DNA from 2 places in the Paenibacillus sp. FSL H8-0283 genome. Region 1 is predicted to be linked to the other one. Evidence: a T-box and tRNA genes for the amino acid it is inferred to sense, from the RefSeq annotation. Region 1 holds a T-box; the other holds one or more tRNA genes.
The links. The T-box of region 1 lies ahead of trpS (tryptophan--tRNA ligase). A T-box ahead of a tRNA ligase gene usually reads a tRNA of that ligase, here a tRNA-Trp.

Region 1 (4,189 bases):
AATATGGCGAGCCTGATGATTCGTTACCCTAGAACCAATACATACAAGGATTCAGATATGGAGTCGACCTCCTAATTAGTTGCACAAGAGAAAGCGGCACTTCCGAAGAAGGCCGCTTTTACTTTTGGATTCTGCTTAGGCTCAAGCAATAATTACGAGCTTACGAACGACCCGATAATTGCTGCTCAGCGATTTGCACCAGACGTTTAGTGATGTATCCACCCAGAGAACCTGTCTCACGGGAAGTATAGTTACCGTAGTAACCATCTTGTGGAATAGTTACACCCAGCTCTTGAGCAGCTTCAATTTTCAATTGTTGCAATGCTGCTGTTGCTTGGGGAACGACCAGGTTGTTGGAGCGGCTACCGCTACCTTGGTTTTGATTTCCGTACATATGTGTCACCTCCTTATGGGTTGGTGATGTTAGTATGGTTAGAGAATACGGAAATATACATGATATGGCGTAAGGGAAAATATGGATAAATATCAGTGCACAGGACACATAAAAAAGCCGACCCAATGCGGGTCGGCAAGTTGTATTTGGATATCAAAATATAGGGTGATATGCGTAAAAGCAAAGTAGAGCATGATCAGCTCGCTTAGTCTGTAGGAGGTATAACCTCAATACGTGTAAATAACTCAACAGGCTGTTCCGGTTCCAAGCGAATCAACCCGGTTTGTTCATCCGATAAAGCCAAATTAGGTGCATCCGGGAGCCAAGTGTACGGTTCAATGCACAAGAACTGATCGGATTCACCTTTGGTGAAGAGAACCCAATGTTTGAAAAATGTTTCATCTGCTGAATATTTCAATGTATACCCATCTTGCCTGCGTAAGTAAGCCGTAGCCGGTTCACCTTCGGTAGCTTTCAACAGGGTATCCCAGTTACGTCCCTGCAAATTGATGCCTTCGTTCAGAGCAGACCATTCACCCAGGGATTCCAGTTCACCTGTCGGTAGTTGTTCTTCATTCTGTCCGTATATTCCGGAAACAGGCAGTTGCAGTGTCCAGTCGGCAGGTTTGCCGTCTAACAAAAACCATGTATGATATCCCATCCCAAAAGGAGCAGGTGTTGAGCTCAGATTGGTGACTCGCAGACGCTGGCTAAATACAGCGTTTTGCAGACTGAACGTCATCTCAAGTTTTAGGGGAATCGGGAATTGGGCCATCCAATGCTCTTCATTTTCGGTCAGTAATTCAGTCGTAATTGCACAGCCGTCTTCATCTTCCTCAATGTCACTGACACACCAGGATTGGGTACGGTGGAGACCGTGAATATGGTTGTCATTCGCCGTGTTCTGATCAAACTGGTAACGAACGCCTTCATATTCGAATTGTCCACGATGAATGCGCCCTGGTGGAATCAGGAGAGGAACGCCAAAATGGTACGGCTTCTGCAGATAAAAGGCAAGATCGTCTTCATCCGGACGGCGGACGACATCTCTGTCCTGCACTAAATCGCGAATAGAAATAATATTATTTCCAAGACGCGGCAGCAGGGTGATTTCCAATTCACGGCTATGTAGGATATACGTGTCGTAACCATTCCATTGGCCTTTGGTCACTTGTTTCATATCGATGCTCCTTTTCCCACTTGAAATCTGTCTGCAAGCAGTTGTGATGAAGCTACTGCTGCAGGCGTGTCGTTGTGTACATGCCAGCTATTTCCTGCGCTATTTCGTGTGAAGCAGGCAACAGGATAAGCAATTCCATCATAACAGATTTTGATGTCTCGGGTAAAAAAGTTCAACTCATTTTGACATTCACGCCTGTGCGCATTAAGATGGAACTCTGAAAGCATTTATTAGAATTAAATGACATGAAATCGATGACAGGGATAAGTAGGCCAAGAGAATCCTCTCCAGAAAGCCGGTGGTTGATGTGAACCGGTGTGAGCTCTTTACCGAATGGACCCTTGAGTGTAGGTTTGAACAGGTTAAGCCAGAGATGGGCTTGCCCCACTAGAGTCTGCCGTATAATCCACGTTACGGAACAATGAAGGCATTTCTTCAGCTTGACTTGATTTCAGGGTCAGGAGCAATCGAAGAAAAGCGAATAAGGGTGGCACCACGGTCTCACGTCCCTTGCGGATGTGGGGCCTTTTTGCGTTCGCAGAGAATGGCAGGAGTTTTTTATATACAATCAGGGAGGCGTTATGTGTAATGAAAACAGTACTTTCAGGTATTCAGCCAAGCGGTAAGCTCACATTGGGCAACTATATTGGTGCAATCAAAAATTTTGTAAAACTCCAGCATGACTATCAATGTCATTTCATGGTGGTTGATCTTCACGCCATCACCGTGGCTCAGGAGCCAGCAGCATTGCGTGAACAGTCGGAAGCGGTAGCTGCGCTGTTTATTGCAGCAGGCATTGATCCGTCGAAATCTAACGTATTTCTGCAATCCCATGTACCGCAGCACGCGGAATTGGGCTGGTTGATGACAACGCTGACCTCCATGGGTGAGCTTGAACGCATGACTCAGTTTAAGGATAAATCATCCGGTAAAGATTCCGTTGGTGCCGGACTGTTTGTGTATCCATCATTAATGGCGGCTGATATTTTGTTATACAATGCTGACCTTGTACCAGTAGGTGAGGACCAGAAGCAGCATCTGGAACTGACACGTGATCTGGCAGGACGTTTTAACCACCGTTATGGGGAGTACTTCACCATTCCAGATCCGTATATTCCGCAGGTGGGTGCACGGGTAATGTCACTTGATGATGCCTCTTCGAAAATGAGCAAAAGTAACCCTAACGCTGGCAGCTATATTGCCCTGCTGGATCCGCCGGATGTGATTCGTAAAAAAATCAGCCGTGCCACTACAGATTCGGGACGTGAAGTCGTATATGATCCGGCAAACAAACCGGAAGTCAGCAATCTGATGAGTATTTATGCTGAATGTGCAGGTATGACGCTTAAGGAAGTAGCTGAGCGTTATGAAGGCAAGATGTATGGTCCGTTCAAAAAGGAACTGGCTGAAGTGGTTGTATCTGTGATTGAACCGCTGCAACAACGATATAATGAGATTCGTGAGTCTGGCGAATTGGCGGATGTTCTGGATACGTCAGCCCGTCGTGCAGAAGAAGTTGCTGCTCAAACGTTGGATGCAGTGAAAGAACGTATGGGATTTGTTCCGAGACGTAAACAGTAGCCCTGAACAAGATCTTCATTTCATGCAATGAATAGTTAACATAAATAAAGAGGAGCCCTATTGAAGGACTCCTCTTTTTTGTGCGTTCATTATTGAACTATCAAATGACCTAATCAAGAAGTGGGCTCTGAAGCAGCCGAACGAACTTCCTGACGTTCTTTTTTGGCACGAATCACAAATCCCCAGCCAATGTTGGCAATGGACAGGACAAACAGTAGTGCAGCAAACCAACCGGAGTAGGAGATCATAATTGCTGAAACCGTTAACAAGATAATCGAAGAGAATGCGAACCATAAAGACAAGCCTTTACTCATTGGGAAAAACCTCCATCTACAAATTTAGTAAAACTCCGTATAACCTGTAGCCTACGAGCCATAATAATCTTGCAAGCTTGCAATTACATTACAGACACAGATTGAAGGGAGATTATAAATATGGCTCAAGGATCTCGTTCTAACAACTTGGTGGTACCTCAGGCAAATTCAGCACTGCAACAATTGAAAATCGAGGCTGCACAGGAACTGGGTGTAACTATCCCACAAGACGGTTACTATGGTAACTACACTTCCCGTGAAACAGGATCTTTGGGTGGATATATCACCAAACGTCTGGTACAAATCGCTGAGCAGTCTCTGGCTGGGTCTGGCAAATAATTTATTTTAACCAACAGCAACAAAACAGGATAAACAGAAAGCCCGGAGCGGAAACGCTCCGGGCTTTCTCGCGTATCAGTTCCTATGTCTGATTGTGCCTTGACATGCTCACTTCGTCAAGGGCGTGCAGATAAAAGTTTTTTATCCATTTTCTCATCGCTTAACCAGCCTACATACGTATCAATCGTCTCGAAATTCCGATCCATCACAATCACAGCGACAAATGGATATTGTTTCCGGTGTCGATAACGTACATCTGCCCAGCGGACCTTGTAACCAGCAGGCAGTTCTTCAACCTCTGCCACCGCATAGGAGGTGAAATAGAGGAAGGCACTGACTTCCGGTGATTTGCGTGAAGCAGCAACGGCCGCATGAGTAGAA
Region 2 (4,189 bases), 110 kb from region 1:
CTCTCAAGCTTACACAGAAGCCATGGAAGCACTAAGGCATCGGATGAAGCTGGGAACAGGCATTATTTTTCAATATGAGAACATAGATCATTACGCTCCCACTTGGTCCATGACCTACCCGGAATCATTGGAATATTCGTTGATCCAAGCTATTCAAAATGCGGACGAAGTCCAGGCATCTGCTCTTCTGAAACAACTGCTTGAAGTGATCTTTGGTATGGAGGTTACACCGGAGGAGTATGAGGTGGCTCTTACGAGGCTACTCACGCATATTTTGCAAATGACTCAGGAATCCGGCATACGACTCGGACAGATCTCCCAAGGTCGTGGTTCGATGTTTCATGAACTTCATAGTTTGCAGTACGCTGCTGAAGTTGAGGATTGGTTTAAATATCAAGTCATCTTGCCCGTCATCCAGGTTTTTAAAGCGAGACAGTACGCCCAGTATCAGCATATATCTGAGAAAATGATTGCCATGATTCATCAAGATTATGATAAGGATCTGACGCTTGAGGAATGTGCTGTTAAGCTTCACTACAATGCCAACTACTTAAGTAGTGTTTTCCGCAAAGAGACAGGCTGTGCATTTAGTGAATATCTGACCAAGTACCGATTTAACATCGCTAAAAAATGGCTGGACGAAAGTGATCTAACCGTTAAAGATATCGCAGCACGACTTCGGTACAATAATCCGCAAAACTTTATCCGATCATTCCGTAAATGGGAAGGAATCACCCCCGGCCAGTATCGGGAGCGTAAGCAGAAAGCAGAAGTGTCGAACATCTCTAAATAAACGAGGGTCTGGTTCAAAGCGGTTGATGAATTAGTGGCTTCAAAAAAGAGGGAGCACATAACCTGCTCCCTTCACTTACACCTTCACTTCTGCAATCTTAACTTCATATGTTTCAACCGTTCATCTTTTGGCACAGCGTTGTGATGCTTCCTAGTGCCATCTTAGACGTTAGACTACATTGTCTCAGTCTCAATTCCTGATTATCATTACACGTGCCACGCTTATGCGATTTATCGCTTATCCTTAGTGCGAACTGTTTTCATATTGGGCTGTTCAAGTTGAATTAGAATTTTACCAAATCTTCCTCCACGTGAGAAGGTCACAGTACTATCCTTGTACGTATCGCTAATGTAATCCTCAGCCAATCTGAGGGAATCTTCATCCGATGGTAACTCATACGTATTAAGCCATTCTGGCAGCTTCTCGATAATCTCTTCCACCGGTACTTCAAATGAGTTAACTTCTCTCGTAATGATCATCGTATAAGAATAACCCTTCAAATACAGCAACTGTTGGATATACCCCATATCATCGACCTTGTGTGAAGAAGTTACACCCAGTACATCCTTAAGTTCATCCATTAGTGTGTGTTCCTTCTGTCCCGCCATAGTACTTATATACACATACTTCCGGGCACAATTGATCGCCTGCTCAATCGTTTCCCAATCCGACATCGCCGGACACATGGATGCAAATGCAAAGTCATATTTCTTCTCCCAGCCTTTATCCTGAATAGAGATTTCCTCATATCGTTCGTTTACGATTTCGATTTTGGATTCCAGAGCTGGAGGTATCGTCTCTTTCATAAGGGAGACAAGCAACTCAGAAGGCTCAACTGCCGTCACACTTGCCCCCTTTTCCGCAAAAGGAATGGTAAATATGCCTGAGGCCGCTCCAATGTCCAATATGGATAATCCTGAGAATTCCACACCCTGGTTTTCAATCCAGCCCATAATGCGTTCAGAACGCTGCTTTCCTTCTTCAGTGAACGACTGTGCATGATAATCCCTGGCCCATCGCTCAAAAGCTTCTTCTATATTAAAGGGGGCGCTTTTCTTCTTATATTTTGAACTTCTCGGACGATTCTTCCATGCCTCTTCCCATACAGAAAGATCAAATAACAGATCGGTATCCGATACATTTTTTCCATTAGTCACTCTACTTCACTCCTCCATATTAAAGACTTTACTTATCTACAATATACTCAATATAATCATACGTCAATCTTTATTAACGTCCATCTTCTCTTACTCTAGATTTTCTTACTGCACATAAATCGTTTCATATAAAATAAAAATAGCCCTACACATTGCATAAGCAACATGTAGGGCTATTCAATATACCGGCGAGAGGACTCGAACCTCCACGGTTTCCCACTCGATTTTGAGTCGAGCGCGTCTGCCATTCCGCCACGCCGGCATATGCTGGAGGCGCCACCCAGATTCGAACTGGGGATAAAGCTTTTGCAGAGCTGTGCCTTACCACTTGGCTATGGCGCCATATTTTGGAGCGGACGACGGGAATCGAACCCGCGACCCTCGCCTTGGCAAGGCGATGCTCTACCGCTGAGCCACGTCCGCATAATGGCTGGGGATATAGGATTTGAACCTATGCATGACGGAGTCAAAGTCCGTTGCCTTACCGCTTGGCTAATCCCCAATAAAAAATGAAAAAACAAAGGGGCGATCGAGGGGAATTGAACCCCCGAATGCCGGATCCACAAACCGGTGCGTTAACCACTTCGCCACGACCGCCATAAAAGGTTAATTTCTAAAAAGTTAATTGGCAGGGGCAGCAGGAATTGAACCCACACCAACGGTTTTGGAGACCGTTGTTCTACCTTTAAACTATGCCCCTAAAAACTGGTGGAGGATGATGGATTCGAACCACCGAACCCGTACGGGAGCAGATTTACAGTCTGATGCGTTTGGCCACTTCGCTAATCCTCCAGGATTACATGGTGCCGGCGAGAGGACTTGAACCCCCAACCTACTGATTACAAGTCAGTTGCTCTACCAGTTGAGCTACACCGGCTTATTAAATTATTTAAAAATGGTGGCTCGGGACGGAATCGAACCGCCGACACGAGGATTTTCAGTCCTCTGCTCTACCGACTGAGCTACCGAGCCATAATAAAGTCTAATCTTAATTCCTTACACTTTATATAGGGCATCAGTGCCATACAGCAGATGTAGTGAACAGTTTGCCTCATGTAAAGATTAAATGGCGGAACCGACGGGATTCGAACCCGCGATCTCCTGCGTGACAGGCAGGCATGTTAGGCCAACTACACCACGGTTCCAGATCACTTTCTCAAAGGAAAGTATAATTGCGGGGGCAGGATTTGAACCTGCGGCCTTCGGGTTATGAGCCCGACGAGCTACCGGGCTGCTCCACCCCGCGTCGTTATAAAGTTTATATGGTGGAGGCTGAGGGGATCGAACCCCCGACCCTCTGCTTGTAAGGCAGATGCTCTCCCAGCTGAGCTAAGCCTCCGAACAACACATTTATGATCATACCATAATCTTGTTGTAAAAATCAACTTCTTTTTTTGAAGTTATTATGACCCGTAGGGGATTCGAACCCCTGTTACCTCCGTGAAAGGGAGGTGTCTTAACCCCTTGACCAACGGGCCTTAATATTATGGCGGAGAGAGAGGGATTCGAACCCTCGAGACGCTTGTGACGCCTACACGATTTCCAATCGTGCTCCTTCGGCCAGCTCGGACACCTCTCCATATGGCTCCCCGAACAGGGCTCGAACCTGTGACAACTCGATTAACAGTCGAGTGCTCTACCAACTGAGCTATCAGGGAATATGCTTCAGAGATCGTTCTCTGAAAACTAGATTCGAAACGAAACATGCGAATTACAACTTGCTATTGGATAAGCCCTCGACCGATTAGTACTGGTCAGCTCCATGCATTGCTGCACTTCCACCCCCAGCCTATCTACCTCGTCGTCTTCAAGGGGTCTTACATACTGGGAAATCTCATCTTGAGGGGGGCTTCACGCTTAGATGCTTTCAGCGTTTATCCCGTCCGTACATAGCTACCCAGCGGTGCTCCTGGCGGAACAACTGGTACACCAGCGGTACGTCCATCCCGGTCCTCTCGTACTAAGGACAGCTCCTCTCAAATTTCCTACGCCCACGACAGATAGGGACCGAACTGTCTCACGACGTTCTGAACCCAGCTCGCGTACCGCTTTAATGGGCGAACAGCCCAACCCTTGGGACCTACTTCAGCCCCAGGATGCGATGAGCCGACATCGAGGTGCCAAACCTCCCCGTCGATGTGGACTCTTGGGGGAGATAAGCCTGTTATCCCCAGGGTAGCTTTTATCCGTTGAGCGATGGCCCTTCCATGCGGTACCACCGGATCACTAAGCCCGACTT

Region 2: it has a tRNA-Trp gene. The T-box ahead of trpS (tryptophan--tRNA ligase) is inferred to sense a tRNA for this amino acid. The anticodon was not compared.

The regions. Positions count from the first base shown of each region.
Region 1 is NZ_CP150295.1:5,823,039-5,827,227, reverse strand. It holds gene MHI52_RS25715 (hypothetical protein) at 1-75, shown strand, start outside; gene MHI52_RS25710 (alpha/beta-type small acid-soluble spore protein) at 161-394, opposite strand; gene MHI52_RS25705 (aldose 1-epimerase) at 600-1,574, opposite strand; T-box leader at 1,820-2,088, shown strand; gene trpS (tryptophan--tRNA ligase) at 2,163-3,155, shown strand; gene MHI52_RS25695 (hypothetical protein) at 3,269-3,469, opposite strand; gene MHI52_RS25690 (alpha/beta-type small acid-soluble spore protein) at 3,590-3,808, shown strand; gene MHI52_RS25685 (metal-dependent hydrolase) at 3,925-4,189, opposite strand, start outside.
Region 2 is NZ_CP150295.1:5,933,732-5,937,920, forward strand. It holds gene MHI52_RS26210 (helix-turn-helix domain-containing protein) at 1-793, shown strand, start outside; gene MHI52_RS26215 (methyltransferase domain-containing protein) at 1,024-1,950, opposite strand; tRNA gene MHI52_RS26220 (tRNA-Leu) at 2,134-2,212, opposite strand; tRNA gene MHI52_RS26225 (tRNA-Cys) at 2,219-2,292, opposite strand; tRNA gene MHI52_RS26230 (tRNA-Gly) at 2,299-2,373, opposite strand; tRNA gene MHI52_RS26235 (tRNA-Gln) at 2,378-2,452, opposite strand; tRNA gene MHI52_RS26240 (tRNA-His) at 2,475-2,547, opposite strand; tRNA gene MHI52_RS26245 (tRNA-Trp) at 2,577-2,650, opposite strand; tRNA gene MHI52_RS26250 (tRNA-Tyr) at 2,657-2,742, opposite strand; tRNA gene MHI52_RS26255 (tRNA-Thr) at 2,752-2,827, opposite strand; tRNA gene MHI52_RS26260 (tRNA-Phe) at 2,847-2,922, opposite strand; tRNA gene MHI52_RS26265 (tRNA-Asp) at 3,018-3,095, opposite strand; tRNA gene MHI52_RS26270 (tRNA-Met) at 3,123-3,196, opposite strand; tRNA gene MHI52_RS26275 (tRNA-Val) at 3,214-3,289, opposite strand; tRNA gene MHI52_RS26280 (tRNA-Glu) at 3,357-3,428, opposite strand; tRNA gene MHI52_RS26285 (tRNA-Ser) at 3,438-3,529, opposite strand; tRNA gene MHI52_RS26290 (tRNA-Asn) at 3,533-3,608, opposite strand; rRNA gene MHI52_RS26295 (23S ribosomal RNA) at 3,675-4,189, opposite strand, start outside.